Regions from separate parts of the Allobosea sp. AK1 genome, predicted to be linked through region 3. Evidence: riboswitches for the same ligand, from Rfam matches in the RefSeq annotation. Region 3 holds a riboswitch; each other region holds the start of a gene.
What was found. A riboswitch is a leader RNA that binds a small molecule or an ion and turns the genes downstream of it on or off. The one in region 3 is predicted to bind cobalamin.
Positions count from the first base shown of each region.

Region 1 (10,078 bases), 1.1 Mb from region 3:
CTGTCGGCGCTGGTCCAGCGCCTGTGCCTCTCCTTCGGGCCGCTCGGCCTGATCCCGCTCGCACTGATCGCCTCGACGCTGATCGCCCAGCGCAGCCTCTACGAGCATGTCGCCCGCGTCGCCGAGGGGTTGGAGCGGGAGGGGCTGGAAGGCGGGCGTCGTGCCGTCTCGATGATCGTCGGGCGCAATCCGCAGACGCTGGACGAGGCCGGCGTGTCGCGTGCGGCGATCGAAAGCCTCGCCGAAAATTTCTCGGACGGCATCACCGCGCCAGCCTTTTGGCTGGGTGTTGGCGGTTTGCCGGGCATCGCCACCTACAAGGCAATCAACACGGCCGATTCGATGATTGGCCACCGCGCGCCGCGCCATCTCGCCTTCGGCTGGGCGGCGGCGCGGCTCGACGATCTCGTCAACCTGCCGGCATCGCGACTGACGGCGCTGCTGCTGGTGGTCTCGGCAGCGCTCGATCCGGCGGCGGATGCGGGCGGCGCCTGGCGCGCGGTGCGGCGCGATGCCGGCAAGCACGGCTCGCCCAATGCCGGCTGGCCTGAAGCCGCGATGGCGGGCGCACTGGGCCTGCGCCTCGCCGGGCCGCGCACCTATGGCGAGACCCGCGTCGAGGACCACTGGATGGGCGATGGCCGGGCCGAGGCCAACGCGGCCGATATCCGCCGGGCACTCACGCTCTACAAGCGCTCCTGCGGCCTGCTCTGGGCGCTGGCGGCGCTGTTCGCGGCCTTGACGCTGCTCTGAAGCTCAGTTCGGCACCGGCACGGCCCGCCGCGCGATCGCCTGCAGATCGGCGCCCTGCGGGAGCGAGCCGAAATGACCGGACCAGCCGCCGGCCAATCGCGATGCGACATAGGCGTCGGCAACCGCATGCGGCGCGTGACGGATCAGCAGCGAGGCCGAGAGCCCGAGCGCCATGCGCTCGACGAAGCGCCGGGCCAGATGCTCGTGGCGGAGCACATCGACGAGGTCGGTTTCCAGTTCGGCGATAAACGCGTCGTAGCGGGGATCGCTGCCGCGGGCGGCGCGCAACTCGTCGAGCAGGGCCGGCACGCAATCCGGATAGCGGCGGATCGAGCGGAGAACGTCGAGGCAGACGACATTGCCCGTGCCCTCCCAGATGCCGTTGAGCGGCGCCTCGCGATAGAGCCGCGCCATCAGGTGGTCCTCGATGAAGCCGTTGCCGCCATGGCATTCGAGCGCCTCGACCACGACCGGCGTGGCGCGCTTGCAGTTCCAGTATTTGGCGATCGGCGCGCCGATGCGGCCGATGAGCTTCTCCGCCTCACTGTCGCCCTCGCGGTCGAGCGCATGGACGAAGCGGAAGGCGAGCCAGGCAGAAGCCTCCGCTTCGAGCGCGAGGTCGGCGATGACATTCGCCATGATCGGCTGGTCGATCAGCGCCTTCTGGAAGGCGCGGCGGTGCGCCGTGTGATGCGCGGCCTGCGCCACCGCATGACGCATCAAACCGGCCGAGCCGACGGCGAAATCGAGCCGCGTATAGTGATTCATCTCCAGCCCGGCGCGGATGCCATGGCCGGGCTCGCCGATGAGATGGGCGATCACGCCGCGGAATTCGACCTCGGAGGAAGCGTTCGACTTGTTGCCGCACTTGTCCTTGAGCCGCTGGATCTGCAGGCGATTGCGCGACCCGTCCGGCAGCCAGCCCGGCACAACGAAGCAGGAGACGCCCTCTTCCGTGCGCGCCAGCGTCAGGAAGACGTCGGAATGCGGGACGGAGAAGAACCATTTATGGCCGGTGAGAGAATAGGTGCCGTCGGCATTGCGGGTCGCGACCGTCTGGGTCTGGCGCAGGTCCGAGCCGCCCTGCTTCTCGGTCATCGCCATGCCGACCGTGCCGCCGCGCTTCTGCGCAGCCGGCAAGGGGCGACCGTCGTAATCGGAGGAGGTGATCAAACGACCGAACTCGGCCCAGCGCGCCGGGTCGCGCTGCAGAACGGGGATCGCCGAATAGGTCATGCCGAGCGGACAACAGATGCCGTTCTCGCCCTGGTTCCAGAGATAGGAGACCGCCGCCCGCGCCGCCTGTGCGCCGGCTCGTGGCTTGGTCCAGCACAGCGAATGGAACTCGTCGCGCATCGCGAGCTCCATCAATTCGTGCCAGGCCGGATGGAACTCGATCTGGTCGACGCGCCGACCCCAGCGGTCATGCGTGCGCAATTCCGGCAGGCTGCGATTGGCCTGCCGCGCCAGATCCTGCACCGCTTGCGAGCCGACATGACCGCCGACCACGCTCGCCTGTCCGCGGAACCAGCCGGCGCCGAAAGCGTCGAGAATGCTGCCGAGCGCAGGGTCCGCGGCGAAAGCGTCGTAATCTGCCAGCGCCGGCGCCTGGTTCAGGACTTCGTGCGTGTCGTAGCCGTAGGCATCGAGCGTGGTCATGCGGCCTGTCCTTCTCGGGAAATCAGCGCGGCAAGGGAGAGATCGGCGAGCGCCGCCGCGATCTCGCGTCCGCGCTCGGGCGTGATCGGACGGTCCGGCGAAAGCGGACCGATCAGCGCCTCCATGAAGCCGCCGACGATCATCGCCGCAGCGGCATCGGGATCGACGGGGCGGAAGGCGCCCTGCCCTTCGCCCTCGACGACGAGCGCACGAAAAATGCCGGCGATCTCGCGGCGATAGTCCAGCCGCGTCGCATCGACGGCCGGATCGGCGGGCTCGGCGATCATCGACCAGGCGAGGCGGCGGTTGGCGAAAGCGCGGCGGGCGAAGGCTTCCACCGCAGCAGTCAGTCGCTCGGCCACGGGGGCGTCGCTCGCGGCGATCTCACGCAGCACGGCAAGCTCGCGCGAGGATACGGCCGCAACGATCTCGGCCATCAACTCGGCCTTGGAGGCGAAATAGGAATAGACGCTGCCGGTCGAGACGCCGCTGGCGGAGGCCACCGCGGCGATCGAGGTTTCCTGGAAGCCGACCTCCGAAACGATTCCGCGCGCAGCGGCGAGGATCGCCTCGCGCTTACCAGCCTTGCGCGGTTGCTTCGATTGGGTGCCAACCATCCGCGGCCTCAAAATTGAATTTGAATTCGGATTCAATTTGAAACTATGGCTTGCCGTCGTCAAGGGGCGGCCATTGGGAGATCAACGCAGCGCAGAGCAACCCGACGTCCGGGTTGCTCTGCGGACCTCGATACCGGAATCGAGCCGGCCCAAGCGGTCAGGAGGGCGGCGCGCTGCGGTGTTCGCCCGCCCCGCCACGACCGGCCAAGCGCTCGACCGAATGATCGATGGCGAGCAGGACGAGCGCGAGCAGCGTTGCCGACGCCACGATGGCATGATCGCCGAGCCCGGCGGCGCAACCGAGCGCGGCGGTGACCCATATCGCTGCGGCCGTAGTCAGGCCCGTCGGCGTCGAATGGCCCCGGCGCAGGACGATGACGCCCGCACCCAGGAAACCGATTCCGGTGAGCAGCCCTTGGACGACGCGGCTGGCGGCATCCGCCTCATGCGGTTCGCTGAAGATCGTCACGGCAGCGGCCGTGCCCAATCCGACCAGACCGAAGGTGCGGATTCCTGCCGCCCGCTGCTTGTTGGTCCGCTCCCAGCCGACGACGATGCCGGCAGCCATCCCTGCCAGCAGCCTGAGCAGGAGATCCAGCTCTCCCCACAGAAAACCACTCATGGCCCACCCCCGAAAACGATGATCGAGGGCAAGAACGCATGAGAACCGCTCGCGTTCGTTCCGTTGCGGAGAGCCGGCAGCCAGTGAGATATCGCTTTTAGAACTCGATGCCTTCCTGCGCCTTCACGCCGGCAGCAAAATGATGCTTCACAAGCGTCATCTCGGTGACGAGATCGGCTACCTCGATCAGCTCCGGCTTGGCGTTGCGGCCGGTGACGACGATGTGCAGGTCCGGCCGGCGCGCCGCCAGCGTCGTCACGACCTCGGCCAGCGGCAGATAGTCGTAGCGCAGGGCGATGTTCAGCTCGTCCAGCACCAGCAGCCTGATCCCGGGATCGGCCATCAACCCCTTCGCCTTGGCGAAGGCGCGTTCGGCGGCGGCGATGTCACGAGCCTTGTCCTGCGTCTCCCAGGTGAAGCCCTCGCCCATGCTGTGCCAGCTCACCTGATCGCCGAAGGCTTCGAGCGCCTTGCGCTCGCCGGTCGACCAGGCGCCCTTGATGAACTGCACCACGCCGATCCGCCAGCCATGGCCGAGCGCCCGCAGGATCAGTCCGAAAGCCGCCGTCGACTTGCCCTTGCCGGGGCCGGTATTGACGATCAGCAGCCCCTTCTCGAGCGTCTTGGAGGCGACCTCGGCGTCCTGTACCGCCTTGCGCTTCTCCATCTTCGCCTTGTGGCGGGCGGCGTCTTCGGTGTTGGTCATTATCTAATCCGCATCATTTCACGCGCATCGGCAATCCGGCCACCATGAAGACCACGCTGGCCGCACGCGCCGCAAGCGCCTGATGCAGGCGCCCGGCCTCGTCGCGAAAGCGGCGGGCGAGCGCGTTCTCCGGCACGATGCCGAGCCCGACCTCGTTGCCGACCAGGACGAGCGGGGCGGAAACGTGCTCGCAAGCGGCGATCAGAACTTCGCGCGCAGCGGCCGTGTCGCGCTCCGCAAGGATGAGGTTGGTCAGCCAGAGTGTCAGGCAATCGACCAGAACCGGCCGGCCCGCCGGCTGGGCGGCGATCGCCTCGGCTAGGTCGAGCGGCGCATCGACCGTCTGCCAGCCGGCCGAGCGGCGGGCGCGATGCTCGGCGATGCGCGCGCGCATCTCGTCGTCATAAGCCTGGGCGGTGGCGATATAGCTCCAGGGCGCTGGACAAGCCTCGATCAGCGCCTCGGCATGGCGGCTCTTGCCGGAGCGGGCACCGCCGAGGACGAGGGTGAGGTGGGAAATTTCGTTCGGCATCGTGGAAGCAGGGTTCAAAAGACCATCCTGCATTGCACAGCGGCACGGCGAAGGCTAATGATCGTCGCTGACGGTGCCTCCGCGAGGAGGTGAAAAGGGAACGCGGTGCGAGACCGCGGCTGCCCCCGCAACTGTAAGCGGATGTCCTTCGCCATCGGCCACTGGAGCGCTCGCTCCGGGAAGGCGGCAAGGGACGCGAAGTCCGTGAGCCAGGAGACCTGCCGTCAACCCGCAGAGATCCAACCGGCTGCCGGCGGGGCGGCCACGGAGAACGCATATGAACACCGTTTCGGTTTCCACCCCCACACTCAGCGTTTCGGAACGCGTCAAGGCGGTCGCAGCCGCGCTCGTGATCGGCGTCGCGCTGATCTACACGACCGGCTTCGCGGCCTCGACCAATGTCCACAACGCCGCGCACGACACCCGTCACGGCCTCGCCTTTCCCTGCCACTGAGGGAAAGCATCCATGATCACGCGTGTTCTCACGGTCAGCATTCTGGCCGGGCTTCTGGCTGGCTTGATCGTCGCCGCCTTGCAGCATGTCACCACCACCCCGCTGATCCTCAAGGCCGAGACCTATGAGGCGGCGCTGGCGCTGAAAGCGCCGACGCTCGCCGCGTTCGACGGCGAGGCGAAACTCATCCTCGCGCATGGCCCGGCCGGCGACGCCCCCGGCCACGACCATGCCGAATGGAAGCCGCAAGACGGCTTCCAGCGCACCCTCTTCACCGGCGCGGTGACGATCGCGACCGCGATCGGCTTCGCGGCGCTGTTGCTCGCGGGCATGATCGCGGCGGGCGACAGGATCGACCAGCGCAGCGCCCTCGTCTGGGGGGCCTGTGGCTTCCTGGCGTTGGGGCTCGCGCCGGCGATGGGGCTCGCGCCGGAGTTGCCGGGGGCAGCCTCGGCCGCGCTGGAGCAACGCCAGCTCTGGTGGCTCTGGACCGCCATCGCCACCGGGGTCGGGCTGTTCCTGTTCCTGCGCTTCGATCAGCCCTGGCTGAAGCTCGTGGCGATCGTCCTGATCCTGCTCCCGCATGTCGTCGGTGCGCCGCATCCGGCCGCGCCGGAGAGCAAGGTTCCGGCCGAGGTCGCCGCCCATTTCGCGGCGCTCTCGCTCGGCATCCAGGCCGCGCTCTGGCTCGTCACCGCCTTCATGGTCGGCGTGCTCTGGCCACGGGCGACCCGCCGGGCCGCCGAAGCCTGAAAGCAAGCCATGTCCGAGGGCGACCTCACCATTCATGTCTGCACGGCCTGCCGCCGTGCCCGCGCCGATCTCCCGGAGGGTTACGACCAGCCGGGTCTGGCACTGGCCGAGCGCCTCGCCGCACAGCTCAAAGCCAAGGGCAGCACGATCCCCGTGCTGCCCGTCGAGTGCCTCTGCGTCTGCAAGCGGCCCTGCACCATCGCGCTCAGCGCCGACGGCAAATGGACCTATCTGATCGGCGATCTCGACACCGACACCCATCTCGACGAGATCGTCGGCGCGGCGGAGGCCTATGCCGCCAGCGCCAACGGCATCGTTCCCTGGAAAGAGCGGCCGCAGTCCTTCCGCAAGGGCGTGGTCGCACGCGTGCCGCCTCTGCCGGCGCGCCAGCAAGGATGACATCATGAACGCTCCGCAGACCGCCAATCTCGGCAAGACGCCTTGCACCATCATCACCGGCTTCCTCGGCGCCGGTAAGACGACGCTGGTGCGCCATCTCCTCGAGAATGCGCAGGGCAAGAAGCTCGCCGTGCTCGTCAACGAATTCGGCGATCTCGGCTTCGACGGCGAATTCCTCAAGGGCTGCGGCATCGCCGGCTGCAGCGACGAGGACGTGGTCGAATTGCCGAACGGCTGCATCTGCTGCACCGTCGCCGACGATTTCGTGCCGGCGCTTGAGAAGCTGCTGAACCGGCCCAACCCGCCCGAGCATATCCTGATCGAGACCTCGGGCCTCGCTTTGCCGAAGCCGCTGGTGCAGGCCTTCAACTGGCCGGCGATCCGCTCGCGCGTCACGGTCGACGGCGTCATCGCCGTGGTCGATGGCCCGGCCGTGGCCGAGGGCCAGTTCGCCGATGATCCGGAGGCACTCGCGGCGCAGAAGGCTGCCGACGCCTCGGTCGAGCACGACAACCCGCTGGAGGAGGTGTTCGAGGACCAGATCCTCTGCGCCGACCTCATCCTGCTCAACAAGAGCGACCTCGTCGACGAGGCCCGCCGGGCGCGGGTCAAGGCCGAGATCGCCGAACACCTGCCCAAGGCGATCAAGATCGTCGAGACCGCCCATGGCAAGGTCGAGCCGACGCTGATCGTCGGCCTCGGCGCGGCTGCCGAGAGCGATCTCGCCGCCCGCCCCTCGCATCACGGCGAGGGCGAGCACGACCACGACCATGACGATTTCGACTCAGTCGCCCTGCCGCTGCCGGCCGGGCTCACCCCGGAAGACCTCACAGCGCGCGTTGCCAAGGCCGCCGAGGCCGAGGGCGTGCTGCGGCTCAAGGGCTTCACAGCCGTACCGGGCAAGCCGATGCGCCTCGTCGTGCAGGGCGTCGGCCGCCGCGTCGGTCATCATTTCGACCGGGCCTGGGGTGCGAGCGAGCCGCGCGACGGCCGCCTCACCGTTATCGGGCTCAAGGGCTTCGATCTCAAGGCCGTGGAAGCGGCTCTCGCGGGGGCGTAACATCGGCCGATGCACCTCCTCCCGACCAGCGAGATCAGGCTCGACGACGGCGCGGACGCCGTCGATCTCGCCCTGCCACCGGGAGATGTGCTCGTTCTGTCCTTCACCGACAGCGACCTCTCGGCGCTGGCGGTGGCGGCAGGTGACAGCAACCTGTCGGTGCGGCTCGCGCCGCTCCGACGCCTGAAGCATCCCCTCTCGGTCGATTTCCTGATCGAGAAGACGGTTGCGCAATGCCGCTTCGTGCTGCTGCGCTGCCTCGGCGGGCTCGATTACTGGCGCTACGGCATCGAGCAGCTCGGCGCGGCTTGCCGCGAGCGCGGCATTCCGCTTGCGATCCTGCCCGGCGACGAGCGCGACGACCCGCGCCTCGGCGAGCATGCGACGGTGCCGGCGGATTTCGCAGCCGAACTGCTGGCCTATTTCCAGGCTGGCGGCGGCGCCGCGAACATGCGGCGGCTGCTCGGGCTGATCGAGCGATACCTGGCCGCGTCGCACGACGCGCAGGACCTCGCTCCGCTCACGCTGCCCTCCTTCTTCGCGCTCAGCCGCAACGGCACGCCCCTGCCCTGGCGCGAAGCGCTCGCCGCCCTTTCCGCCGACAAGCCGCTCGTCCCGGTCCTGCAATATCGCTCCGGCGTCGCGGCCGGCGATACCGCCATGGGCGAGGCGGTCGCCGCCGCCCTCGCCGCCCGCGATCTCGCCCCCCTCCCGCTCGCGCTGACCAGCCTGAAAGACCCGTCGGCCACGGCCGAACTCGCGGCGCTGATCGCAATACGCAAGCCGGCTCTGATCGTCACCACCACCGCCTTTTCCGCGCGTGGAGGTGCCGATTTCGTGCTCGACGGCGCCGATTGCCCGATCCTGCAAGCCGTGCCGGTCGGCAGCCCGCGCGAAGCCTGGGACGCCTCGCCGCGCGGGCTTTCCGCCGCCGATCTCGCCATGCAGGTGGCACTCCCCGAATTCGACGGACGCATCGGCGCCGTGCCGGTCGCCTTCAAGGCCGAGGAGACCGACCCGGCGACCGGCCTGTCCATCCGCCGGCTCGTACCGGATGCCGACGGCATCGCGGCACTGGCCGATCTGGCTAATGGCTGGATCGCGCTGGCTCGGAAACCCGCCGCCGAACGCCGGCTCGCGCTGGTGATGTCGGATTATCCCGCACGCGGCGGCCGGGCCGGCTTCGCCGTCGGTCTCGACACGCCCGCAAGCGTGATCGCGATCAGGGGCTTGCTGGCGGACGCGGGGTATGAGGTTGGCTCGTCCACCAACACCCCCTCGCCGGTCATCCCGGGCGACCAAGGGGAGACCCGGGATCCATGCCTGAGCCTTTCCGAGCGGCGTTCCGGCGTGGATCCCGGATCGGCGCCGCTGACGCGGCTTGTCCGGGATGACGATGAGGGACTGACAGAGGGGGCCTTGCTGATGGCCTCGCTCACCGCGGGCCCTGCAAGCCTGAGCCTCCCGCTTGCGACCTATCGCGACTGGCTCGCGACCATCCCCGCCCTAGCGCGCGACGCCCTCGCCGCCAGCCACGACGAGCCCGAGACCGACCCGGCTTGCCGCAATGGCGCCTTCCATTTCCGCGCCGCGCGCTATGGCCACCTCACCGTCGCCTTGCAGCCGCCACGCGACGCCACGCCCGACCGCAAGGCGCGCTATCACGACCCCGACGCCCCGCCTGGCCACGGCTATCTCGCCTTCTATCTCGCGCTCCGCCAATCCGAAGCCATCGATGCCCTGATCCATCTGGGCACGCACGGAACCATGGAATGGCTGCCGGGCAAGGCGGTCGCGCTTTCCGCCACATGCTGGCCACGGCTCGCGGTCGGCGGGCTCCCGGTGATCTACCCTTATGTCGTCGATGACCCCGGCGAGGCCGCGCCGGCCAAGCGCCGGCTCTCGGCCATCACGCTCGGCCATCTGCCGCCGCCTTTGGCTGAAACGGAAACCGCGGGCGAGACAGGCCTGCTACGTGACCTCGTCGAGGAATTCTCGCAGGCGCAGGTGCTCGATCCACGCCGCGCGGATATCGTCGCAGCCGAAATCCGCTCCCGCGCCGAAGCGGCCGGGCTCGCGGCCTCCTGCGGTGTTGCTGATGATACCGAGATGAACGAGGCGCTGACGCGGCTCGACGCGCATCTCTGCGACATCGCCGAACTGCCCTTCCGCAACGGTCTGCACATTTTCGGGCAATCCGAGAGCGACCCGGGTTCAGCCCGCAACGAACGTGAAAATCTGCTGCGCGCCCTCGACGGCCGCTTCGTCGTACCCGGCCCCGCAGGTTCGCCGCATCGAGGCCGGCCGGACGTGCTGCCCACCGGGCGCAATCTCTCGACGCTCGACCCCAGGGCGATCCCGACGCGTGCTGCCACCCGGCTCGGCCTGCTCGCGGCACAGGCGGTGGTCTCGCGCCATCTGCAGGATCATGGCGATTACCCGCGCCGGATCGTCATGGACCTCTGGGCCTCGCCGACGCTCCGCTCGGGCGGCGAGGATATCGCCCACGCGCTCGCCCTGATG
Region 1 is NZ_VFMG01000001.1:3,289,262-3,299,339, reverse strand. Features, by position in the region: gene cbiB (adenosylcobinamide-phosphate synthase CbiB) at 1-753, shown strand, start outside; gene FHT98_RS16130 (acyl-CoA dehydrogenase family protein) at 757-2,412, opposite strand; gene FHT98_RS16125 (TetR/AcrR family transcriptional regulator) at 2,409-3,029, opposite strand; gene FHT98_RS16120 (MgtC/SapB family protein) at 3,187-3,651, opposite strand; gene cobO (cob(I)yrinic acid a,c-diamide adenosyltransferase) at 3,749-4,357, opposite strand; gene cobU (bifunctional adenosylcobinamide kinase/adenosylcobinamide-phosphate guanylyltransferase) at 4,371-4,889, opposite strand; cobalamin riboswitch at 4,945-5,129, shown strand; gene FHT98_RS16105 (CbtB domain-containing protein) at 5,167-5,343, shown strand; gene FHT98_RS16100 (CbtA family protein) at 5,356-6,096, shown strand; gene FHT98_RS16095 (DUF1636 family protein) at 6,106-6,495, shown strand; gene cobW (cobalamin biosynthesis protein CobW) at 6,500-7,555, shown strand; gene cobN (cobaltochelatase subunit CobN) at 7,565-10,078, shown strand, end outside.
Region 1: linked by a shared signal. The riboswitch ahead of FHT98_RS16105 (CbtB domain-containing protein) and the one ahead of FHT98_RS20965 (ABC transporter substrate-binding protein) in region 3 are both predicted to bind cobalamin.

Region 2 (10,078 bases), 1.3 Mb from region 3:
CACGACCATGATCCACCAGGCCCGGATGCGGTCGTTCAGATTCTCGACCACGGCATTGGAGCCATCGGGCGAGAGCTTGCGCTGCAGCACGAAGCCGATGGTGGAGGCGAGGACGAGGACGCCGAGGATGCCGGCGAGCACGGCCACCAGATCGGGATGCGGCATGGTCATGACGCGTTCGCCTTCGGGGACAGGGCGAGCAAAGCGGCTTCCGCCCGCGCCAGGAAATCCTGCTTGGTCTCGCCCTCAGTGAGGCGCAGCGGCGCGCCGAAGGTGACGGTGCAGATCAGCGGGATCGGCACGAATTCGCCCTTGGGCATGACGCGGTTGAGATTGTCGATCCAGGCCGGCACGAGCGCTACGTCCGGCCGCGCCTGCGCCAGATGGAACAGGCCGCTCTTGAACGGCAACAGGCGGGCATCGGTGGTGTTGCGCGTGCCTTCCGGGAAGACGATCAGCGAGGAGCCGGCGTCGAGCGCCTCGGTCATCTGCGCGACTGGGTCGCTCGTTCGGCTGCCGCGATCGCGATCGATCAGCACGGCATTGAAGACGTCGCACCCGATGAAGCGTCGCAACCTGCCTTTCAGCCAGTAGTCGCTCCCGGCGACCGGCCGGGTCGTGAAGCGCATGCGCCGCGGCAGCACGGTCCAGATCAGGACGAAATCGCCATGGCTGGCATGGTTGGCGAAGTAGATCCGCTGCTCGTCGGTGGGTTCGACGCCCGCCCAACGGCCGCGCACGGCCGTGATGAAGCGGGCGAAGAAGAGAATGAGCGCGCCAGCCAGTCCTGCCCCTGCCCCTGCCCCACGCATTCCCCGGTCCCGCCCCCGTTAGCCGTGCAGTGGAGGTAGCGCCTGTTTGGAGTCCTGTCGATATCGGCACCCTTCAAGGCGCATTTTCATTGTTGAGCGTCCGCCAGGGCAGCAGGAAGGACTCGCCGGCCTGGGAGCTGCGCAAGGCGTGAATGCCGAAGACCTGTGCGAGCCGATCATCGTCGAGGACGTCCGCCGGCGCTCCGTCGGCGACCCGGCGACCGTGATCGAGCAGCAGGAGCCGGTCGCAGAAGCGGCCCGCGAGCGTCAGATCGTGCAGCACGACGACCACTCCGCTGCCCTCACGGCTGATCCTGCGTAGCAGTTGCAAGGTGTCGAGCTGGTGCTGAGGGTCGAGCCCTGCCAGAGGCTCGTCCGCGAGGAGATAAGGCGCCTCCACCGCGAGCGCCCGCGCCAGCAGGACGCGACGACGCTCCCCGCCCGAGAGCGTGCCGACAGCGCGACCGGCAAAGCCGGTGACGTCGCAAAGCGCCAATGCCCGCGCGATCGCCTGTCGATCCGCATCCCCCGACTCGGCGAAGGGGCGGCGATGCGGCAAGCGGCCGAGCCCGACCAAAGCCTCGACGGAAAGCGCCCCCGGCGCCTCACCGCCTTGGGCCAGAAAAGCGATGCGCCGCGCCAGTGCCGCTCGCCCCAGCGCGCGCGCCGAGGCGCCGTCGTAATCGACGCCGCCACAGTCTGGCGTGAGCAGTGCGGCCAGCACCCGCAGCAAGGTCGTCTTGCCGGCGCCGTTGGGACCGATCAGACCGAGCACCTCGCCCGGCCGGACCTGGGCATCGACCTCGTGCAGGATCGGCTTGCCGCCGAGCGAAACCGTGATGCCGGACGCCGTGATCGCCATCACAAGGCCTCCCGGCGCAGGCGCTGCACCAGCGCGAAGAGGAAGGGCGCGCCGATCAGCGCGGTGACCACGCCGAGCTTGAGTTCCGGTCGGACCGGCATGAGCCGGACGCCGATATCGGCCGCCAGCACGAGGATGGCGCCGCCGAAGCCGCTCGCAACAAGCAACCGGCCCGGCCGATGACCGACCAGCGGGCGCAAGAGATGCGGCACGACGAGCCCGACGAAGCCGATCGCGCCGGTCACGGCAACCGCGCTGCCGACCGCGAGAGCCGCCCCACCAATCAACCGCGCCCGCAACCAGCCGAGATCGAAGCCGAGGCTGGCCGCCGTGTCCTCGCCGAGGCTCAGCGCATCGAGCGCCGGCGCCGTCGAGGCCAGCAAAACCCAGCCGATCAGCATCAATGGCAGCGCGAGCGCGACATGGTTCATGCTGCGGTCCGCCAGCGAGCCCATCAGCCAGAAGACGATTTCCAGCGCCGCATAAGGATTGGGCGCCAGGTTCAGGGCGAGCGCGGTCGCGGCGCCCGCGAAGCTGTTCAGCGCCACACCTGCGAGGATCAGCGTGGTCGTGCTGGCGCCACGGCCAAGCAGGATGAAGAGGGTCACGGTCGCTACGAGTGCTCCCGCGATGCCGCCGAGCGGCAGGGCGAGCGCAAGGCTGGCGGAGAGCCCGCTATAGAAGGTGAGGACGGCACCGAAGGCCGCCGCGCTGGAGATGCCGATCACGCCGGGCTCGGCCAGCGGGTTGCGCAGCAGCCCCTGCATCGCCGCGCCGGCCATGCCGAGGCTGAAACCGACGAGGGCGCCGAGCAGGGCGCGCGGCAGACGCAATTCATAAAGCACGAGCGCCGGCAGGCTCTTTTGCCCCGCGAGGAGGTCCGTCACCGCCGGGCCGAGCGCCAATGGTGCATAGCCGACGGCCATGGAGATCGCGGTCATCGCCAGAGTGGCGAGGGCAAGCAATCCCAGCAGCGGCGCCGGCCTGATGCCAGGCGAAGCGTCCGGCGTCATGGCTTCTCCTCCACGGCACGCACCAGCAATTCGATCGCGTCGAGCACGCTCGGGCCGGCGCAGGTCCAGAGCCGCGACGGCAGAGCGACGAGCTTCAGCCGGTCGCCAAGCCGATCGATCACCGGATGGTGCAGGATCTCGTGCGCCAGAGACGGCGGGCCGTCCGGCGTCTCGTTCAGGATCAGGATTTCGGCACCGCCGAGCGCCACGGTTTCGAGCGCGATCTGGCCATAGCTCTCGACGCCCAGCTCGGCCGCGATATTGACGAGGCCCGCGCGGGTCAGGATCTCGTCGACGAGCGAGCCGCGGCCGACCGTGAAGCCGCTGGGACGCAGCACGATCGCCCGCAACGGCCGCTCGACACGCCGAGCGGCCAGGGCCTGCAAGCGCCGCTCGATCCCCGCGAGCAAGGCCTGCCCGCGGGCGGGCTCACCGAGAACATCGGCCATCTCGGTGATCTGCGCCTTCATCTCCGCGAGATTGCGGGGAACGCCGAATTCCCTGACGCCGACGCCGACCCGCCCGAGCAGCGAAACCGTGGCGCGCGTCGTATAGGCGCCGGCGACGACGAGATCGGGGTGAAAGCCCAAGACTTCCTCGGCAAGCCCGTGATTGGCCGGTATCAGGCGGGCGGCGCCCGCCATGTTGGCGTTGCGCGGGTCCTGCGACAGCCATGTCACCGAAGCAATCCGCTCGGGATCGGCCAGGCGCAGGACGAGCTCGTCCGTGCACATGTTGAGCGAGACGATGCGGGCCGGGCGCTCGACCGCAGATGCGGCCGATGCCACCGCGCCCGAGAGCGCGATGGAGAGGCACACGCCGCATAGACGACGCAGGACGAGAGGCCGGTTCATCCGCCGATGGCCACCTTGATACCGCCGAAGACGCTGAGGCCCGGCACGAGGAAGCCGACCGGATTCTCCCAGCGCTTGTCGAAGAGGTTATCGACCCGCCCGAACACCGTCACCTTGTCGGTCGCCTTGTACTCAGCGGCGAGGTTGACCAGCGTCGCCCCCTTCCCGCGCATGCGCGGGACCGAGAAGTCGCGATTGCCGTCGACCCAGGAGCCGATATGGATCAGCGTCGCCGAGAGGCTGAGCCTGTCGGTTGGCGTCCAGGTCGCGGTCGCGCTCGCCTTGTGGCGCGGCCGACGCAGCAGTTCCTGCCGGGCGATCTCGTCCCTGGCGAGGGTGAAGGTATAGTCGGCGCGGATGCGGAACTGGGGCGAGATTTCCAGCGCGGCGAAGGCCTCGACGCCCTTCGTTCTGGCCTTGCCGATATTGGCGTAGGAATCGCGCGTGACATTGGTGACGATCAGGTTGTCGATGTCATTCTGGAACCAGGTCGCGCCGAATTGCAGGCGCTTGTCGAAGAGCGGCTGCTCGAAGCCGATATCCCAGCCGCGGCTTTCCTCCGGCTTCAGGTTCGGATTGCCGAAGAAGTTGTAGCCGGGGCGGTAATCGATGAAGAGCTCGCTCAGCGTCGGCGCCTTGAAGCCGGTGCCGTAGCTCGCCTTCAGCTTGGTTTCCGTGCCGGGAATGATGACGGCCGGCGCGATGCGGTACGTCGTATGGCCACCATAGCTGTCGTCATGGTCGCGGCGGATATTGGCCGCCAGGAAATAGCGATCCTCGATATTGCCCTGGTATTCGAGCCAGGCGGCCTTGTTGCCGTTCGAGGCGATGAGGTTCGTCGTGTCCAGACGCTCGCGCTCATATTGCAGGCCCATGATCAGGTTGTGGCCCTTGGTGATCTCGAGATTGCCGCGCCAGTCGAGCTTGGTGCGCTCGCCGAGGCTCTGATTGGGCAGGCCGAGCAGGCCGGTCGTGGCGGACGCCGTCCGCGTTCCCCTGTCCTGGCGCGAATAGGAGACGCCGAAGGTGTTGACGAAGCGCCCGGCGAGCGGGTCCCAGACTACCTCGCCACGGGTGAAGGCCTGCGCATAGTTCTGCAGGGAGCGATAGGGCGAGGGCTTGCTCGGGAAGCCAGTGTCGCCGGTATAGCGCAACTGGCCGTCCTGATAGCGACCGACCCAGTTCAGCGTCAGCGTGTCGGTGAGCGCAAAGCCGAGGCGTCCTGAATAACTGTAATTGTCGAAGATGTTCGGGTTGATCCGGCGGCCGGGTGGCACGAGGTTCGGCGGCGTCACCTCGGTTCCGTCGGCGCGGAAATGGCTGGCGTTGAAGGCGTAGTTGAAGCGCGCATCGCCGCCGCTGAAGCCGAGGGACTGGTTGAAGCTGCCGTGCGACCCGCCTTCGACGCGCGCCGTCATCTTCGGTGGTCCCTCGCCGCGCTTCGTGGTCACGGAGATCACGCCGCCCAGCGCATTCGCGCCATAGAGGCCGCTCTGGGGACCGCGCAAAACCTCGATGCGCTCGATATCCTCGGTCAGCATCGAGCCGAAATCGAAGGAGCGGTTCGGGGCTGAAGGATCGTTGGCCTCGATGCCGTCGATCAGCACCTTGACGTGGTTCGAGTTGGTGCCGCGCATGAAAACCGAGGTCAGGCCGCCCGGCCCACCGGTCTGCACGATGTTGAGACCGGGCACGGCGGCGAGTGCCTGCGGCAAGGTGCGGCGCTGCTGCTGTTCGATATTCCTGGCGGTGATGACGGTGACGGCGCTCGCGACTTCGCGGGCAGGCGTCGGCGTTCCCGTGGCGCTGACGACGATCTCGTCGAGCGCCATCGTGGCGGGAGCGTTCTGGGCGAAAGCCGGGGCTGCAGCGCCGGCAATGGTCAGACAGGACACGGAGAGCAGCAGGCGGCCGCGTCCGGCGGCCGGAAGGAAGACGTTCACGATGGAGACCTCGGGCGTTGACGTCAGTGGCACGTCACCGCGAACGCGATCTCCCATCAGCCGTACGATAGACGGCGAACGGTCGAATCAGCGATCGGCGCACCCCGGCCGAACGTGTCCGCGTGTGACCACGGCTGACGGCAGGTCTCCTGGCTCGCGGGTCGTTGCCTTTCGCCGCCTTCCCAGGTCCGAGGCCCCAGTGGCGTATGGCGAAAGGCTCGCCGCTTACAGTTGCGGGGGCAGCCGCGGCATGGGGTGGCTCGCCACCCGCACCGCGTTCCCTTTTGATCCCGTGAGGGAACCGTCGCGCTCAGGCTTATGGGGAGATCGGGCCGGCGTCAAACGGAGGCTCTCGATCCCGCTTTCCGCCGTGGGACCTGATGCCGTTTTCCGTCACGATATGGCGCATCGGGATGTCGAAGCCATGCGGGTGGATCGTCGGCATCTCCGCCATCTCGTAGCCGACCCCGACCGCGATCGTGGCGGACGGCAGGGCGGCAAGCGTGCGGTCGAAGAAGCCGCCGCCATAGCCCAGCCGGTAGCCCTGCGCGTCGAAGCCGACCAGGGGCGCGATGACGATCCGCGGGAAGACCGGTTCGCCCGCGGCCGGCCCGGGGATGTTCCAGACGCCGCGCTCCAGACGCTCGCCCTTGCGCCAGAGCCGGAACAGCAGGGGCTTGCCGCGCTCGACTACGACCGGCAAGGCAGCCAGACCGCGGCGCTCGCGCAGATCGCGGAACCAGTCGCGCAGGTCCGGCTCGCCGCGGAACGGCCAGTAGCCGCTGACGAGGACGCCGGCGGGATCGCCGATCAGGGCGTCGAGATGACCGGCGATCCGACGCGCAAGCGCGTTTCGCGTGCGCGCCGACATCGCCAGGCGGGCTGCGATCAAGCGCGCTCGCTCGGACCGCCGCCATTCCATCAGGCTCGGCTCGGGCAGGTTCTCCCCGACATTTCGCGACGGCGGCGTCAACCCGGAATAGGCCGGATCGACCTCATGCAGCAGGCAGGCCGGCGAGGCATAATCATTCAGATCGTCGTCGCCCTTGCCCATCGGTTTCCGGCCTCCGTCGCCACAACGCGCCAGCCACCCTCGGCGCGAGCGAGGCGGCGCGCGAAGGTCCGGACATCGGAGCCGCGGCGCATGAGCATTCTGCGCAGACAGGTCATGCAATCAACCGAATTCAGGGTTGATCGAATATGGCAACCTTCGATGAAGGCCACTCAGAAACACCGAATTCGCCGGCACCTCCGGTACCCATCGGAAACGGAAATGCTCTATGCTGCCGGGATCAGAAGCAGATAGGCACCCGCTCGATGCTGGCCGAGACACCGCCCCCCGCGAGCGTGGGCGTCACCGTAAAACTCTACGACGATCTCTCCTCGGCCATCATTTCCGGGGAGATCGCGCCCGGCGAGAAACTGAGCGAACCGGCCATCGCCCGCCGCTTCGGTGTCAGCCGCGCACCGGTCCGCGAAGCCATCCGGCGGCTGCAGGAACGCGGGCTCGTCACCTATGTCGCCAACCAGGGCGCGCGCGTCGCCGAGCCGAGCGCCGCCGAGTTCCTCGCCCTGCTCGACGTGCGCGAGGCGACAGAGGGCATGGCCGCCCGCCTCGCGGCCGAGAGCATGAGCGAAACCGAGATCGCGGCGCTCGATGCCCTGGTCCGGGGGCATCGCGACGGTATCGAGCGCAACCCGATGGGCGCCTATCTTCAGGACGAGCCGGAGGCCGATTTCCACCGCCGGATCGCGAAGGGCAGCGGCAACCCGATCCTGGCCGAACTGCTCTGCGAGCAGTTCTACCCGCGCCTGCGCCTGTGCCGGCGCCTGCATTCGACCGTGCCGGGCCGCGGCCGCGAGGCCTGGCGCGAGCATATGCGGATCACCGAGGCGATCAGCCATCGCGACGGCGAGCTCGCGGAAATCCTGATGCGGCGCCATATCCGTGCCGCCCGCATGGCGCTGCAAGCCGCGCTGGCCGCGAATGTCGGTACCAAGCCAGGCAAGCGCCGGACCGGAGCGAAGCGCTAACCTGCTCGGCCCGCAGAGGTCGCCGGCTCTTCTTCGGCACTGGCGCGTCGGCGCAGGCGCGCGAGCACGGGCGGTACGATCAGCACCAGCGCCGCGACCGCAAGCAGTGTCGCCGCGATCGGCGTGCCGACCAGGACGCTCCAGTCGTTCTGGCTGACGGCGAGCGCACGCCGGAGCTGGATTTCCGCCTGCGGGCCGAGGATCAGCCCGATCAGGGCCGGCGCGATCGGGAAATCATGGACGCGCGCGACATAGCCGACGAGGCCAAGCCCGCACATCAACGCCAGGTCCATCCAGGAGGTCGACAGGCCCCAGACGCCGACCATCGCGAAGACGACGATGCCGCCATAAATGTATTGCCGCGGGATCAGCAGCAGCCGGACCCAGATGCCGACCAGCGGCAGGTTCAGGATCAGCAGGATGACGTTGCCGATATAGAGCGAGGCGATCAGGCCCCAGAGCAGGTCCGGGTTGGTGGCGAACAGCAGCGGGCCGGGCTGAAGCCCGTAGTTCTGGAAGGCAGCGAGCAGCACGGCCGCCGTCGCGGTGGAGGGCAGGCCGAGCGTCAGGAGCGGCACGAGGATGCCGGCCGCGGCCGCATTATTGGCGGCCTCCGGCCCGGCGACGCCTTCGATCGCGCCCTGACCGAACTCCTCCGGATGCGGGGTCAGGCGGCGCTCCAGCGCATAGGAGAGGAAGGTCGGGATTTCCGTCCCGCCCGCCGGCAGCGCACCGATCGGAAAGCCGATGACGCTGCCGCGCAGCCAGGGCTTCCAGGAGCGCTTCCAGTCCTGCTTCGTCATCCAGCTGCCGCCGGAGAGCGGGTTGATCGCGGCCGGTGCAGCGCCGCTGCGGCTCGCGACATAGAGCGTCTCGCCGATCGCGAAGAGCGAGACCAGCACGACGGTGAAGGGGATGCCGTCGAGCAGCTCGAGCGTGCCGAAGACCATGCGGGTCTGGCCGGTCTGGGTGTCGATGCCGATCGTCCCGAGCGCGAGCCCGAAGAACAGCGCGGCGAAACCCCGCACCATCGAACGCCCCATCACCACGGCGACCGAGGTGAAGGACAGTATCATCAGGGCGAAGTAATCCTCCGGCCCGAAGACGAAGGCGAGCTCGGCGATGGCCGGCGCGAGGAAGGTGAGCGCCAGCGTGCCGATCGTCCCCGCGACGAAGGAGCCGATCGCCGCCGTCGCCAGTGCCGCCGCGCCACGGCCGCGCCTTGCCATGCGGTTGCCTTCGAGCGCCGTCATCACCGAGCCGCTCTCGCCCGGCGTGTTCAGCAGGATCGAGGTGGTCGAGCCGCCATAGAGCGCGCCGTAGAGAATGCCGGCGAACATGATGAAGGCGGAGGCCGGATTGACCTGCGCGGTAACCGGCAGGAGCAGCGCGATGGTCAGCGCCGGGCCGATGCCCGGCAGGACGCCGACCGCCGTGCCGAGCCCGCAGCCGACGAAGGCCCAGAACAGGTTCATCGGCTGCAAGGCAACCGCGAACCCGCCGAGCAACTGGTTCAGGATATCCATGGCTCAGCCCAAGAGCGGAAAGAACGGGCCAAGGCTGATGCCGAGGCGGGAGAAGCCGAGCCAGGCCAGACTGGCGATCAGCGCGCCGATGCCGAGATCGAGCAAGGTGCGGCGCGAGCCGAAGGCATGGGTCACCAGCGTGAAGGCCAGCATCGCGCTGAACGGGAAGCCGAGCCAGCGGATCGTCAGCAGCGGCACGCCGACGCCGGCCAGCGCCATCAGGAAGGCGGGGCGCGAGAACGGCGCCTCCTCCTCGTCCTCGCTGGGCGGCGCCAACGGTCCTTTCAGCGCCTGCACGATCAGCAGGAAGCCGAGCAGGACGAGGCCGAGCCCGACCGCGAGCACGATCGCGGACGGGCCGAGGCCGACATAGTTGGTCGTCGAGGCGATGCTGCGCGCACCGTTGAGCCAAACCGCGCCCATCACGAGGATGGCGAGCCCCAGCCACCAGGGCCGCCCGCCGCCGGCCGTAGCCGAACCGTTCTTCATCGACGACATTTGCCTTGCCCTGCCCTTTCGCGATGGACCGCGGGCGGCGCGCTCATGCACGCCGCCTGGCTTCGTCGAAGGCTATTTCAGGATACCGACTTCCTTGAGCGCGCTCGTCCAGTTGGCGTCCTCGCTCTTGAGGAAGGCGTCGAAAGCGTCGCCCGGCAGATAGGCGTCCTCCCAGCCCTGGGTCTTGAGCGTCTCCTTCCACTCCTTGGTGGCGTGGAGCTTGGCGAAACGGTCGAGCCAGGTCTTCTTGGCGGCGTCGCTCATGCCGGGCGCGCCGACGAAGCCGCGCCAGTTGCCGACCTCGACCGGGATACCGGCTTCCTTCAGCGTCGGGGCGTTGAGGCCTTCGACCCGCGTCGGGCCGGAGGTCGCGATGATGCGGATGCGGCCGGATTCGGCGAAGGCGCGGAACTCCGAGGCGCCCGAGATCGCGGCCTTGATCTTGCCGCCGCCGAGCGCAGCCAGGATCTCGCCGCCGGAGAAGGCGACGAAGTTGATCTTGCCGACAGGCGCGCCGGCATGTTTGGCGAGCAGCG
Region 2 is NZ_VFMG01000001.1:3,024,541-3,034,618, reverse strand. Features, by position in the region: gene FHT98_RS14930 (phosphatidate cytidylyltransferase) at 1-171, opposite strand, end outside; gene FHT98_RS14925 (lysophospholipid acyltransferase family protein) at 168-812, opposite strand; gene FHT98_RS14920 (ABC transporter ATP-binding protein) at 886-1,674, opposite strand; gene FHT98_RS14915 (FecCD family ABC transporter permease) at 1,674-2,687, opposite strand; gene FHT98_RS14910 (ABC transporter substrate-binding protein) at 2,684-3,541, opposite strand; gene FHT98_RS14905 (TonB-dependent receptor plug domain-containing protein) at 3,538-5,484, opposite strand; cobalamin riboswitch at 5,607-5,805, opposite strand; gene FHT98_RS14900 (5-formyltetrahydrofolate cyclo-ligase) at 5,801-6,538, opposite strand; gene FHT98_RS14895 (GntR family transcriptional regulator) at 6,802-7,518, shown strand; gene FHT98_RS14890 (tripartite tricarboxylate transporter permease) at 7,515-9,044, opposite strand; gene FHT98_RS14885 (tripartite tricarboxylate transporter TctB family protein) at 9,048-9,533, opposite strand; gene FHT98_RS14880 (Bug family tripartite tricarboxylate transporter substrate binding protein) at 9,615-10,078, opposite strand, start outside.
Region 2: linked by a shared signal. The riboswitch ahead of FHT98_RS14905 (TonB-dependent receptor plug domain-containing protein) and the one ahead of FHT98_RS20965 (ABC transporter substrate-binding protein) in region 3 are both predicted to bind cobalamin.

Region 3 (10,078 bases):
GCCGCGACGGCGTGCTCTGGATGTCCGCCGGTCCGGGCCGTGTCCAGCGTGGCGACGCCGTTGCCGTGCTGATGGAGGACTACGACGCGGCGCGCGCCGCCGCCTGACCAAGCTTACGCCTGAACCACACGTGCCTGACCATCAATCCTGAGGGGACAAGAACATGGCAAAGCACATCATCTTCGGCGCGGCTCTCGCGGCGGCGCTCATGCTCGGAGGGGCACAAGGCGCGCTGGCCCAGCGCAAGGGCGGCGACGTCGTCATCGGCATCAGCCAGGCGCCGCCTTCGCTCGATGCCCAGATCACCTCGGCGCAGGCCTCGCGCAACGTCACACTCCATATCTTCGAGACGCTCTATGCCCGCGACGAGAACGCCAAGCCCGTGCCGGAACTGGCCGAGGGCGTGACGGTCTCGCCCGACGGCAAGACCTATGTCTTCCCGATCCGCAAGGACGTGACCTTCCACAACGGCAAGAAGCTCGATGCCGCCGATGTCGTCGCCTCGCTGGAGCGCTATCGCAAGGTCGGCGCCTCGCCGGCGCTGGTCGCCGCGATCGACACGATCAAGGCAAGCGGCGAGCACGAGGTCACGGTCACGCTGAAGCAGGCGCAATCGACCTTCCTCGACAATCTCTCCTCGCCGCGCGCCCCGATCGCGATCTATCCCGCGAGCGAGGCGGCCAAGGAAGCCGGCAAGATCGAGATCATCGGCACGGGTCCGTACAAGTTCGTCGAGTACAAGCCGGACAGCCATGTCAAGCTGACGCGCTATGACGGCTATGCGCCCAATCCGAAGGGCACCGGCCGCGACGGCTTCGCCGGCAAGAAGGAAGCCTTCCTCGATACCGTCACCTTCCGCTTCATGCCGGAAGGCGGCGCCCGCACCGCAGCGCTCGAAGCCGGCCAGATCCAGTTCAACGAAACCGTCGATGGTCCGACCGCGAAGCGGCTCGGCACCGACAACCGCTTCACCATCCACAAGATGGTGCCGTTCGGCCTGCAGGTGATCAAGTTCAACCAGGCGCAGGCGCCGGCCAACGACGTGAACTTCCGGCTCGCCGTCCAGGCGGCCCTCGACATGGAGGAGATCATGGCGATCTCCTATGCCGACATCTACCAGATGGACCCGAGCTGGCTCTATCCGGGCTCCGCCTTCCATTCGACTGTCGGCAGCGACAAGTACAACAAGCACGACCTGAAACTCGCCAAGGAGCTTCTCGCGAAATCCTCCTACAAGGGCGGCAAGGTCACCTTCATCACCGACAATCTGCGCCCCAATGTCGACACCGCGACGCTGGTTCAGCAGAAGCTGAAGGAGATCGGCGTCGAGGTGGATATCTCCGTCGCCGACTGGCCGACCGTCTCGAAGATCGGCTTCACGCCGACGGGCTGGACCTTCTGGACGCACGGTTTCGGCATCGAGCCCTATGAAGGCCCGGGCTCGGTGATGGCGCCCTGGGTCAACGGCCTCTCGCAGCAGGCGAAGGACCCCGAGATCGACCGCATCGCCGCCGCTTTCAATGCTGAGATGGACGAGGGCAAGCGCAAGGCGCTCTACGACGCCTTCCAGAAGCACATGTACGACGCGGCAGTCGCGATGAAGGCCGGCAATTACGGGATCTTCCAGGCCTCCACGTCCAAGCTCAAGAACTTCAAGCCCTATCGCATCCCGCGCATGTGGGGCGTCTGGCTGGAGCCTTGAGCGCATGCGAGGTCGATGCCAGCCGTCGTAAGTATCGATCGCCGTCACATTAGCCGTGTCATCCCGGACAAGCCGCAAAGCGGCGCAGATCCGGGATCCATTCCTGAACCTTTGCCGGAAGCGTTCCGGAATGGATCCCGGTTCTCCCTTCGGTCGCCCGGGATGACGCGCACTTATCAGAACTAAGGCCTAACGCTCGGAAGGAGGGCGGCATGGGAAGCTTCCTGATCCGCCGGCTCGCGGGCGCCTTTCTCGTGCTCGTCCTGGTTTCGCTGATGTCCTTCGCGCTGATCTGGCTGGTGCCGGGGGATCCGGCGGCGGCCTTTCTCGACGCCTCGGCGACGCCGGAACAGGTCGCCAAGCTGCGCAGCGCGCTCGGGCTCGACCTCTCGCTGCCGCAGCAGATGCTCGGTTGGTACGGCCGCATTCTCAGCGGCGATCTCGGCCAGTCGATCCTGCTCAACCGCTCGGTGACGGCGGCCCTGATCGAGCGCCTGCCGGTCACGCTCTCGCTGGCGGCGCTGGCGCTGGCCTTCGCCGTGTTCTTCGGCGTTGCGGCGGGCATCGTCGCGGCGGTCAACCACAACCGCTGGCCCGATCAGGCGGTGATGACCACGGCCTTGCTTGGGCTTTCGGTTCCGGATTTCTGGCTCGGCCTCGTCATGGTGCTGGTCTTCGCGGTGTCGCTCGGCTGGCTGCCGAGCGGCGGCTTCACGCCCTTCCTGCAATCGCCGGCAGAATGGCTGCGCGGCATGATCCTCCCGGCACTGACGCTGGGGCTGGTCCAGGTCGGCTTCATCGCCCGGATGGCGCGCGCCTCGATGCTGGACACGCTCTCGCAGGATTATGTTCGTACCGCCGATGCCAAGGGGCTGGCCAAGCTCCATGTTGTCCTGCGCCACGCATTGCCGAACGCGTTGATCCCGATCCTCACCGTCATCGGCATCGTCTCCGGCGCTCTGCTCGGCGGCGCGGTCATCGTCGAGCAGGTCTTCTCGATCCCCGGCATCGGCCGTCTGATCGTCGGCGCCATCGCGTCGCGCGATTTCCCGGTGCTGCAGGGTGGTTTGCTCTTCCTCGCGGTCGTCTATCTCGCGATCAACCTCGTCGTCGACATTCTCTATGCCGTGGTCGATCCGCGCGTGAGGCTGGCCTGATGCAGGGCACGCCACTCGTCGGCCGCGCCCTCTGGGGGCGCCTGTTGCGCAACCGCTCCTTCGTGATCGGCGCCGTGCTGGTGCTGCTGATGGTCGCCGTCGCGCTTGCTGCCGATTGGCTCACGCCCTTCGATCCGCTCAAAAGCAATGTCCGGGCACGGCTCGCCGCGCCCAGCGAGATGCACTGGTTCGGCACGGATCATTTCGGCCGCGACATCCTCTCCCGCGTCATGATCGGCGCCCGCATCTCGCTCGCCATCGGTGCCTTCACGGTGGTCCTGGCCGGGATCGCGGGGACGCTGAGCGGCGCCATCGCCGGATACTTCTACCATCTCGACCAGCCGATCATGCGGATCATGGACGCACTGATGGCGTTTCCGTCGATCGTGCTCGCCATGGTCGTCTCGGCGGTGCTCGGCGCGTCGCTGACCAATGTCGTGATCGCGCTTGCCATCGCCACGACGCCGCATACCGCCCGCATCGTGCGCGCCTCGGTGCTGCTCGAAAAGGAGCAGGAATATGTCTCGGCCGCGCGCTCGATCGGCGTCGGCGAGATGACCATCCTGTTCAAGCATGTGCTGCGCAATGCCGCCGGCCCGCTGATCGTGCGGCTGACCTATGTCTTCGCCATCGCGATCCTCGCCGAAGCGGCTCTGTCCTTTGTCGGTGCCGGCCCGCCGCCACCGGCCGCCTCCTTCGGCTCGATCATCGCGCAAGGCCGCGATTTCATGCGCGAAGCCCCCTGGATCACGGTATTCCCGGGCCTCGCGATCATCACCTGCGTGCTCGGCCTCAACCTGCTCGGCGACGGCCTGCGCGACGTGCTCGACCCCCGCCTGAAATTCTGACCCGCCGGAGCCGCCCCGATGAAGCGCATCCTGATCGCCGACTGCAAGCAGGAGATCTCCTCCTTCAATCCGTTGCCGTCGCATTACGAGAACTTCCTGATCCATCATGGCGACGGCCTCTACATCCAGCGCGGCCAGAACCAGGAGTTGGGCGGCGCGCTCGCGGTCTTCGAGGCCAGGCCTGATATCGAGATCGTGCCGACGATCTGCGCGCGCTCCGGCAGCGCCGGCCCGCTTTCGGCTAAGGGCTGGAAGAAGCTATCTGAGGAAATCCTCGCCGCGATCTTCGCCAAGCTCGACCGCATCGACGGCATCTATGTCTCGCTGCACGGCGCGATGGGCGCCGATGGCGAGCTCGATCCGGAAGGCTACCTGCTGGAGAAATTGCGTCAGCGCGTCGGCCCGGACATGCCGATCGTGATCTCGCTCGATCTGCACGGCATCCTGACCGACCGCATGCTGCGCAACGTCGACGGGTTCGCGATCTACTGGACCTATCCTCATGTCGATTTCGCCGATACCGGCCGCCGCGCAGCCGAACTCCTGCTGAAGCTGATGGCCGGCGGCATCAAGCCCGTCGCCGCCCGTGTCGTCATTCCCGCGCTGGTGCGCGGCGACGAACTCATCACCAAGACCGGTTGCTATGGCGAGCTTCTGGCCGAATGCCGCCGGCTGGAGGAGGAGGGGCGGGCGCTCGCAGCCGGCATCATGATCGGCAACCCCTTCACCGACGTGCCCGAGCTCTGCTCGCAGGTGCTGATCCTCACCGATGGCGACAAGGCGGCGGCCGAGCGCGAGGCGATCCGGCTCGCCGAGGAATTCTGGCCCTTGCGCTTCCGCATGCAGGGCAAGCTCGTGCCGCTCGACCGAGCGGTTGCCCAGGCCCGCAGCATCGACGGCCCGGTGATCTTCACCGATGCCGCCGACGCGACCTCGTCCGGCGCCTCGGGCGACAGCAACGCGATCCTCGCCGCACTTCGCAAGGCCGGCTACGGCAAGCGGGTGCTGGCCCAGATCGTCGATGCGCCGGCAGCGGCTGCCGCGCACAAGGCGGGCGTTGGGGCGACGATCGAGATCACGCTCGGCGGCTCGATCGATCCCGCTCGCTTCCCGCCGATGCAGGTGAAAGCCAAGGTCAAGCTGCTCTCCGATGGCGAGGCCGCTCTGGAGACGATGAAGGCGCCGCTCAGCGCCGGGCCGACCGCCGTGCTGACCTGGGGCAATGTCACCGTCGTCGTGATGAGCCGCTCGGTCAGCCTGTTCGACCGCGCGATGTATTACGCGAACGGCATCGACCCGACCGATTTCGACCTGATCGTGGTGAAGTCGCCGCACACCGAGTTCCACATGTTCGACCAGTGGTGCGCGCGGAACTTCAATATCGACGCGCCCGGCGCGACCTCCGCAAATCTGAAGAGCCTGGGCCACACCGTCTGCGCCCGGCCGGTCTACCCGCTCGACGAGGGCGTCACCTTCGCGCCCCGCGCCACGATCTACGAGCTGTAAGGAGAAGACCCGTGCCCAGGATCGAGGCCGTCGATTTCTTCTATCTCGCCATGCCCGTCGTCACCGACGAGGCCGATGGCAGCCAGGATGCCTTGCTGGTCAGGGTCGTCGCCGGCGGCCATGTCGGCTGGGGCGAATGCGAGGCGGCGCCGCTGCCCTCCATCGCCGCCTTCATCTGCCCGATGTCGCATGGCGTCTGCCGGCCGGTCGCCGATTCCGTGCTCGGGCAGGCGCTGGAAAGCCCTGAAGACATCGCCCGTATCGCCGCCGCCGTCGCCTATAACTCGATGGACCTGCTGCAGGCGCCGCACACTTTCTCCGGCGTCGAGATGGCGCTCTGGGATATCCTCGGCAAGATGCGCTCCGAGCCGGTCTGGCGCCTGCTCGGCTATATGAAAAGCCATCCCAAGACGCCCTATGCCTCGGTGCTGTTCGGCGACACGGCGCAGGAAACCCTCGAACGCGCTCGCGATGCCCGCAGCCGCAACTTCCGCGCCGCCAAGTTCGGCTGGGGGCCGATCGGTCGCGGCAGCGTCGAGGCCGATGCCGAGCATTTCGTCGCGGCGCGCGAAGGGCTGGGGCAGGACGGCATCCTGCTCGTCGATACCGGCCAGATCTTCATCGAGGATGTCGAGCGCGCCGCCGCCCGCCTGCCCGCGATGGAGAAGGCCAACGTGCTCTGGTTCGAAGAGCCGTTCCACGCCAGCGCGCTCGAAGCCTATGGCGGTCTTGCCAAACGCAGTCCCAAGGTCCGGCTGGCCGGCGGGGAGGGCGCCCATAACGAGTCGATGGCCCGGCAGCTCATTGACTATGGCGGCATCGGCTATGTCCAGATCGATTGCGGGCGCATCGGCGGCATCGGCCCATCCAAGGCCGTGGCGGATTACGCGGTCGCCAAGGGCGTGACCTTCGTCAATCACACCTTCACCTCGCATCTGGCGCTCTCCGCCTCGCTCCAGCCCTATGCCGGTCTCGCTGCGCACGAGATCTGCGAGTATCCGGCCATGCCGAAGCCGCTCGCGACCGCGATCTCAGCCAATCACCTGGAGCGCGATACGAACGGGCAGGTCGCCGCGCCTGATACTCCCGGCCTCGGCATCGAGGTCGCGACGACCGCGCTGCGGGGCTACCTGCAGGAGGTCGAGATATCCGTCGGCGGCAACCGGCTCTACAGCACGCCGCGCCTCTGAAGCGATGTTCGCTTGACGGCGCGCCGCACCCTTATAGGGTGTGCGCCGATCGAGGTTCTCCGGGTTGCTCCCGGAGCTAAGAGGGAATTCGGTGAGGCACTTCCAGTGCCAAAGCCGAGGCTGCCCCCGCAACTGTAAGCGGCGAGCTCTCCGTCCATCGTCCACTGGCGCTTAAGGCGCCGGGAAGGCCGGGCGGAACCGGCATCGACCCGCGAGCCAGGAGACCTGCCCCGGTCGTCGAAGACGTCTTTCGGACGGGGTGTTCCGGAGCCTGTGTGTCGATGGTGGTTCTGCGCCGCTTGTCCGTCCCACATGCCCAAAGCTCCCCCGGCCGTCATCTCGGGGAGCGATGAAGTCCATGTTCATGAAGTCCACTGCACAGGCCGCTCAAGGCGGCTTGACGTTTGCCTGCCGCGCACTCTATCAGAAATGCAACATTGTTACATTTCGGATGGCCTCGATGCCGGCTGCGCGCCCGTTCAATTCCCTGCTCCGCCTGTCGGCCGCCGCGCTGTTCGGCGCTCTCGCCATCGGCACGGCCACTGCGGCGCCGACCAAGTACCCGCTGACGCTGGAGAACTGCCGCGAGACGATCACCTTCAACGCCGCGCCGAAGCGCGTCGTCGCGATCGGTCAGACCCAGACGGAAATCCTCTATGCGCTCGGTCTTGGCGATCGTGTCGTCGGCACCGCGGTCTGGTTCTCGCCGGTCGCCAAGCCCTATGAGGCGGTCAACGCCAAGGTGAAGCGCCTCGCCGATAACGATCCGAGCTTCGAGGCGGTGCTGGCGCAGGAGCCCGATCTCGTCACCGCGATGTTCGAATGGCATGTCGGGCCCAACGGCATCGTCGGCAAGCGCGACCAGTTCGCCAAGGTGAAGGTGCCCACATACGTCTCGCCGACCGATTGCGTCGGCAAGGACAATTCCGGTGCCGGCGACGGCGTTCGTACGCAGATGTTCACGATGGAGCTGGTCTATCGCAACATCCGCGAATTCGGCGCGATCTTCGATGTCGCCGACCGGGCCGAGACGCTCGTCGCTGAGCTCAAGGCCCGCGAGGACAAGGCGGTCGAGCAGGTCGCCAAGCTAAAGGCGCAGGAGGTGCCGGTCGTGGTCTGGTTCTCCAGCAAGGACATCAAGGGCGACGGCTTCATGGCCGGCAAGAACGGCGTGCCCGCCTATATCCTGTCCAAGCTCGGGGCCCGCAACATCATCTCGACCAATGAGGAATGGCCGCTGGTCGGCTGGGAGAGCATCGCTGCCGCCAACCCGGCCGTGATCGTCACCGTGAAGATGGACCGCCGCCGCTTCCCGGCCGACGATATCGAGAAGAAGCTGGAGTTCCTGAAGACCGACCCGGTCGCCAGCAAGCTCGACGCCGTCAGGAACAACCGCGTCGTCATCATGGATGTCGGGGCGACCCGCGCCGGGCTCGACACCATCGACGGCATCGAGACGCTCGCCAAGGCGATCGCCGGCTTCGGGCTTTCGCGTTGAGCCACGCCGCCCATGGGCCGAACTGGCCGGCGCGGATCGGCATCGCGCTGGCCTCGCTGCTGGCGCTGACCTTCTCGGTCGCGCTGGCGGTGACGATCGGCGAGATGCGCATCCCGCTGGACACGGCCCTGAAGGCGCTCGGCAACGGGCTGTTCGAGCTCGACTTCCCGGTCAGCGCGATCCAGCAGGGCGTGATCTTCGATTATCGCCTCAGCCGCGCCTTGATGGCAGGGCTCTGCGGCGGCGCGCTCGCCCTGTCCGGTGCGATCCTGCAGGCGCTGCTGCGCAATCCGCTGGCCGAGCCCTATATTCTCGGCATCTCCGCCGGTGCCTCGACCGGCGCCGTCGCGGTGCTGATCCTCGGCATCAGCATCGGCGGCACGGTGCTGTCGGTTTCGACCGGCGCCTTCATCGGCTCCTGCGCTGCGCTCGTGGTGGTCGCCATGCTGGCGGCGGGGGCGGGCGGGGCGAGCGACCGCGTCATCCTCGCCGGCGTCGCCACCTCGCAGCTGTTCAACGCAGCGACGGCGACGATCGTGACGACGCTCGCCAGTGCCGAACAGGCCCGCGGCGTGATGTTCTGGCTGCTCGGCAATTTCGGCGGCGTGCGCTGGCCCGATCTCTGGATGGCGGCGCCGGTCGCCTTCATCGGCTTCGGCATCTGCATGCTGCACGCCAAGGCGCTCGACGCCTTCGCCTTCGGCGTCGATGCGGCGGCCTCGCTCGGCGTCGCGGTGACGCGGGTGAAGGTCGTGCTCTTCGCCACGACGGCGGTGATGACGGCGGTGATGGTCTCGATCGTCGGGACGGTCGGCTTCGTCGGGCTGATCATCCCCCATGCCGCACGCTTCCTCGTCGGCTCCGGCCATGCCCGCCTGCTGCCGGCTTGCCTCGTCGTCGGCGCGATCTTCATGATCCTCGCCGACATCCTCTCGCGCGTGCTGATCCCGCAGCAGATCCTGCCGATCGGCGTGGTGACGGCCTTGTTCGGTGCGCCGGTCTTCGCCCTGATCCTTTACCGCGCCCGGAGGCCGGCATGACGCTCGCGACCCGCGAGGTCCGCTGGGGCGCCGGCGGCCGGATGATCGTCGATGGCGTGACGCTGGAAGCGGCGCCCGGCCGGGTGCTCGGCCTGATCGGTCCCAACGGCTCCGGCAAGTCGAGCCTGCTCCGATTGCTCTGCCGCCTGCGCAATGTCGCAAGCGGCGTCGTCACCCTCGACGGAAGCGACATCGCCGGCGTGCCGCGCCGCGAGCTTGCCCGCCGCCTCGCCTTCGTCGAGCAGCAGGCGACGACCGAGATCCAATTGTCGGTCTGCGACGTCGTCCGCCTCGGCCGCACGCCGCATCGCGCCGCGCTCGCCTTCTGGAGCGAGGCCGACGAGGCCGCCGTCAATGAGGCGCTGGCGCGGGTCGGGCTGACCGAGCGCCACGATCAGTTCTGGCACACGCTTTCAGGGGGAGAGCGCCAGCGCGTCCACATCGCCCGTGCGCTCGCGCAGGAACCGAGCGAGCTGATTCTGGACGAGCCGACCAACCATCTCGACATCCAGCACCAGCTCTCGATCCTGAGCCTCGTCCGCCGCCTCGGCATCACCTGCATCATGGCGCTGCACGACCTCAACCTCGCCGCCATGTTCTGCGACGAGATCGCGCTGCTGCATGACGGGCGCTTGCAGGCGGCCGGCGCGCCGGAGGAGGTCCTGACCGCCGAGGCGATCAAGGACATCTTCGGCGTTGCGGTCTCGATCCGACTGGGAGATTCAGGCCGCCGGCACATCGAGTATCTGATCGAGGCCGAGCCGCGGAAAGGCGTGCCCGGAAGCGGTTAAGGCGGGGCTTTTACTCCGCAGCCGCCTGCCGCTTGTCGAAGAAGCGCTCGCAGGCTTCGGCGACACGCGCGACGGAGGCGTCGTTCACATCGAGATGGGTCACCCAGCGCAATGTGCCGTACCGCCCGCTGACGGCGATGCCGCGTTCGCGCAGGAACGCGGCGAAGGCGGCGGTGTCGAGCGCCTTGGGCGACATGAACACCATATTGGTGCGGGCCGGCCCGGCGCCAAGCGCCGGGAAGCGCGCCAGTGCCTCCGCCAGAGCCGCGGCGCGCCGGTGATCCTCGCCGAGCCGCGAGACATTGTGCTCCAGCGCGTAGATCGCGGCTGCGGCGATCACGCCGGT
Region 3 is NZ_VFMG01000001.1:4,349,904-4,359,981, forward strand. Features, by position in the region: gene FHT98_RS20935 (succinylglutamate desuccinylase/aspartoacylase family protein) at 1-107, shown strand, start outside; gene FHT98_RS20940 (ABC transporter substrate-binding protein) at 164-1,702, shown strand; gene FHT98_RS20945 (ABC transporter permease) at 1,915-2,859, shown strand; gene FHT98_RS20950 (ABC transporter permease) at 2,859-3,707, shown strand; gene FHT98_RS20955 (M81 family metallopeptidase) at 3,726-5,213, shown strand; gene FHT98_RS20960 (mandelate racemase/muconate lactonizing enzyme family protein) at 5,225-6,403, shown strand; cobalamin riboswitch at 6,439-6,650, shown strand; gene FHT98_RS20965 (ABC transporter substrate-binding protein) at 6,864-7,901, shown strand; gene FHT98_RS20970 (FecCD family ABC transporter permease) at 7,898-8,941, shown strand; gene FHT98_RS20975 (ABC transporter ATP-binding protein) at 8,938-9,732, shown strand; gene ltaE (low-specificity L-threonine aldolase) at 9,743-10,078, opposite strand, start outside.